DNA from 2 places in the Streptomyces odontotermitis genome. Region 1 is predicted to be linked to the other one. Evidence: riboswitches for the same ligand, from Rfam matches in the RefSeq annotation. Region 1 holds a riboswitch; the other holds the start of a gene.

Region 1 (2,188 bases):
TCAACCCCGTGCCGGTGCTGCCGCTGGTCGAGGTCGTGAGCTCGCTGCACACCGCGCCCCAAGTCCTCGACAGGGTGCAGGAGTTCGTCACGCGCACGCTGGGCAAGACGGCCGTCCGCTCCCGGGACCGTGCGGGCTTCGTCGTCAACGCGCTCCTGATCCCGTACGTGCTGTCCGCGATCCGGATGGCCGAGTCGGGCTTCGCCACCGCCACCGACGTGGACGCCGGGATGGAGCTGGGCTGCGCGCACCCCATGGGACCGCTCAGACTGGCCGACCTCATCGGCCTCGACACCGTCGCGTCCATCGCGGAGTCCCTGTACGAGGAGTTCAAGGAACCCCTGTACGCCCCGCCGCCGCTGCTCCAGCGGATGGTGGAGGCGGGGCTGCTCGGGCGGAAGAGCGGGCGGGGGTTCCACGCCTACGAAGGGGCCTAGGGGCAGGGGCCGGGGAGAGAGCCTAGATTTACTAGGACGTCCAACTATATAGTCGCGACCAAGGCCCGCGGTGCAGGGAAGCCGGTGTGAATCCGGCACGGTCCCGCCACTGTGACCGGGGAGTGTGCCGTCGAGCGGTACGCCACCGACTCGCCCTGAAGGGGGAGTTGGGAAGGCGGGCGGCGCGCGCAGATCCGGGAGTCAGGATACCGGCCGCGGGATGTTCCGTGTTGTCCACGAGGATGGAGCTGACACGCATGGCACCGGTGTGCACACGCGTCCCCGGCAAAGCCGCGGCCCGACGGCCGCGGCCCCCGCACGGCGAGCGCCGATCGGCCGTCGCAACCCCCTGACGGCCCACCGACCTTCGCGGTCTCGCGCAGCCCCGCTCCCGCACGCCACCGCGTGCGCACGGCGCGGCGGCGCGCCATCCCGGATCACCTGACGAGAGCAGGCACACCCATGGTCCGCGACCAAGCCCCCGCCCCCGTACGCGAGTTGACCCACTTCATCGGAGGCAGGCACACCCCGGGAACCTCCGGCTCCCACGGCGACGTGTACGACCCCAACACCGGCCGGATCCAGGCCCGCGTGCCCCTCGCGAGCCGCGCCGAGACCGAGGCGGCGATCGCCGACGCCGCCCGCGCGCAGCCCGGCTGGGGCCAGTGGAACCCGCAGCGCCGCGCCCGCGTGCTGCTGCGGTTCCTCCAGCTCGTCGAGGACGAGAAGGACGCCCTGGCCCGGCTCCTGTCCGCCGAGCACGGCAAGACGATCGCCGACGCCCACGGCGACATCCAACGCGGCCTGGAGGTCGTGGAGTTCGCGGCCGGCATCCCGCATCTGCTCAAGGGCGAGTTCACCGACAACGCGGGCACCGGCATCGACGTCCACTCGCTGCGCGCGCCCCTCGGCGTCGTCGCGGGCATCACCCCCTTCAACTTCCCCGCGATGATCCCGCTGTGGAAGGCCGCCCCCGCCCTCGCCTGCGGCAACGCCTTCATCCTCAAGCCCTCCGAGCGGGACCCGTCGGTGCCGCTGCGGATCGCCGAGCTGTTCCTGGAGGCGGGCCTGCCGCCCGGTGTCCTCAACGTCCTGCACGGCGACCGGGAAGCTGTCGACACCCTCCTGGAGGACCCGCGCGTCGCCGCCCTCGGCTTCGTCGGCTCCACCCCCGTCGCCGCGCACGTCTACGCCACCGCCGCCGCCCACGGCAAGCGCGCCCAGTGCTTCGGCGGCGCCAAGAACCACATGATCGTGATGCCGGACGCCGACCTCGACCAGGCCGTGGACGCGCTGATCGGCGCGGGCTACGGCTCCGCGGGCGAACGCTGCATGGCGATCTCCGTCGCCGTCCCCGTCGGGGAGGAGACCGCCGACGCCCTCGTGGCCCGCCTCAAGGAGCGCATCGCCGCGCTGCGCATCGGCCGCAGCGACGACCCCGAGGCCGACTTCGGCCCGCTGGTCGGCCGGGACGCCGTCGACCGGGTCCGCTCCTACGTCGGCCTCGGCGTCGAGGAGGGCGCCGAACTCGTCGTCGACGGACGCGACTTCACCCTGCCCGGACACGAGGACGGCTTCTTCGCCGGAGCCTCCCTCTTCGACCGGGTCACTCCGGACATGCGGATCTACCGCGAGGAGATCTTCGGGCCCGTCCTGTGCGTCGTGCGCGCCGCCGACTACGAGGAGGCCCTCCGGCTGCCCAGCGAACACCTCTACGGCAACGGCGTGGCCCTCTTCACGCGCAACGGCGA
Region 2 (2,188 bases), on a different contig from region 1:
CTTCGTGGAGTCCGGCGGCCCCATGGCGGAACTGGCGCGGGCCGGCGAGGCCGAGATCCGCATGCTGGCGGTCGCCCCCGACGCGCGCGGCCGGGGTGCGGGCGAGGCACTGGTGCGGGCCTGTGTGGAGCGGGCCCGAGCGGTCGAGGGCTGCGTCCGCGTGATCCTGTCGACCCAGCCCACGATGCACGCGGCCCACCGCCTCTACGAGCGCCTCGGCTTCGTACGGGTACCGGAGCGGGACTGGCTTCCGGTGCCCGATGTGCGGCTGCTGGCCTACGAGTTGGAGCTCAGGCCCGGGAGCCTGCCCTAGGCCGTGCCCGCACTCACCGTGACCAGCACTCCGCCGACGCGGACCTCGGCGGTGTGCGTGGGCGTGCCGTCGTGCTCGTCGCCGCCCAGGACGCGGCTGGTCTCCAGGGTCGCCTCGTCGCCGATGCGGGGCAGCTGTCCGACCGAGTGGTGCCGGGTGATCGGGGCGGCCTCGGTGTCCTCCGTCACATCGGGGCACAAGTACCGCGGCTTGCTCTGGAGTTGGAGGTAGCGGCCGGCGTCAGCGGGACTCAGCGAGACGAGGCGCCGGCTCACGGGCGGCCGGGACGCCGCCGCCTGCTCGGACGCCGAACCCAACTCGCCCGCCCCGCCGCCTGCTTCATCCGCCCCGCCGCCCGTCTCGTCCGCCCCTCCGTCGGCCTCGTCCGCCCCGGCACCGCCCTCGCCCGCCCCGCCGTCGAAGACCAGCACCTGCTGCGCGCTCGCACCCCGCATGTCGTACAGCTCGCCGTTCGCGTCCTTGCCGCGCGCGCAGGAGCCCCAGTCGCCGCGCCCGAGGCTCTTGCCGAAGAGCCCCACCGCGATGTCCGTCGGCCGCGCGCGCTCGGCGAAGGCGTCGTCCGCGAGCAGCGCCCCCTCCAACTGGCCGTCGCCGAACGTCTGCGCGGCGCCCGCACGCCCGTCGACGCCCTCCGCGCTCGGCGGCCCGTCCGAGAGCCAGCCGCCCGCCCCGCAGCCCGCGAGCGGCGCGATCAGCGCCCCGCAGAGGGCCGCGCAGGCCGCACCCCGCCCCGCCCTCACCGCCCCTCCCGCGCCGCTTGATCCGTCAAGCCGCCACCCTCACCACACCCCAGCCGACACAAGATGTGGTGCTGCCTCCGAAACCCAGCACAAGATGTATGCTCGTCCTCGCTGTCGCCGCAGGGGAATCCGGTGGAAGTCCGGAACTGTCCCGCAACGGTGTATGTGTACGTCTTTGTCGTACCCATGAGTCCGAGAACCTGCTGACAGTGCGCCCGGTGCATCCGCTCCGGGTGCCGAGACGTCCGGGCCTCGTGGAATGGGCCGGTGGACGCGGCGCCCCGCCCTGCGCGGACGCGCCCGCACCGCCGTGCTCCCCTCGGGCCCAGAGCCGAGCGAGGGAGTGCTCCACGTGACCATCGCGCCAGCCGAACCGGCCTCAGCCCAGCAGGCCCGAGCCGCGGAAAAGGCAGCGGACCAGGCGGACAAGGTACAGGACGCGCCGGGCACCGCCCTGCTGCGTACCCTCACCGACCTCTGTGCCGACCTTCCCGACGCCGACCCCGGCCGGGTCGCCGCCGCCGCGCTGCGCGGCCGCTCCGCCAAGGCGGACGAGGCGGAGCTGCGGGACCTGGCCACCGAGGCGGCCGCGGGGCTCATCTCCGAGGACCCGGTGTACTCGAGGCTCGCGGCCCGGCTCCTCACCATCGGCATCCGCGAGGAAGCGGCCTCGCAGGGCGTGACGTCCTTCTCCGGCTCGATCGCGGTCGGCCACCGCGAGGGCCTGATCGCCGACCGCACCCAGGAGTTCGTGGCCGCGCACACGGCCCGCCTGGACGCGCTGATCGACCTCGACGGCGACGACCGCTTCGGCTACTTCGGCCTGCGCACCCTGCACAGCCGCTACCTGCTGCGCCACCCGCTCACCCGCAAGGTCGTGGAGACCCCGCAGCACTTCATGCTCCGCGTGGCCAGCGGTCTCGCGGAGGACGGCAGCGACCGCGCGGTGGACGAAGTCGCCGCGCTGTACCGCCTGATGAGCCGCCTGGACTACCTCCCGTCCTCGCCCACCCTCTTCAACTCCGGCACCCGCCACCCCCAGATGTCCAGCTGCTACCTGCTGGACTCGCCGCTGGACGAGCTCGACTCGATCTACGACCGCTACCACCAGGTG

The links. A riboswitch is a leader RNA that binds a small molecule or an ion and turns the genes downstream of it on or off. The one in region 1 is predicted to bind cobalamin.
Region 2: linked by a shared signal. The riboswitch ahead of ACQB60_RS41710 (ribonucleoside-diphosphate reductase subunit alpha) and the one ahead of ACQB60_RS23985 (CoA-acylating methylmalonate-semialdehyde dehydrogenase) in region 1 are both predicted to bind cobalamin.

What each region holds. Positions count from the first base shown of each region.
Region 1 is NZ_JBNJLS010000008.1:202,854-205,041, reverse strand. It holds gene ACQB60_RS23990 (3-hydroxybutyryl-CoA dehydrogenase) at 1-437, shown strand, start outside; cobalamin riboswitch at 489-669, shown strand; gene ACQB60_RS23985 (CoA-acylating methylmalonate-semialdehyde dehydrogenase) at 900-2,188, shown strand, end outside.
Region 2 is NZ_JBNJLS010000028.1:8,685-10,872, reverse strand. It holds gene ACQB60_RS41720 (GNAT family N-acetyltransferase) at 1-313, shown strand, start outside; gene ACQB60_RS41715 (hypothetical protein) at 310-1,074, opposite strand; adenosylcobalamin-variant (AdoCbl-variant) riboswitch at 1,186-1,284, shown strand; gene ACQB60_RS41710 (ribonucleoside-diphosphate reductase subunit alpha) at 1,427-2,188, shown strand, end outside.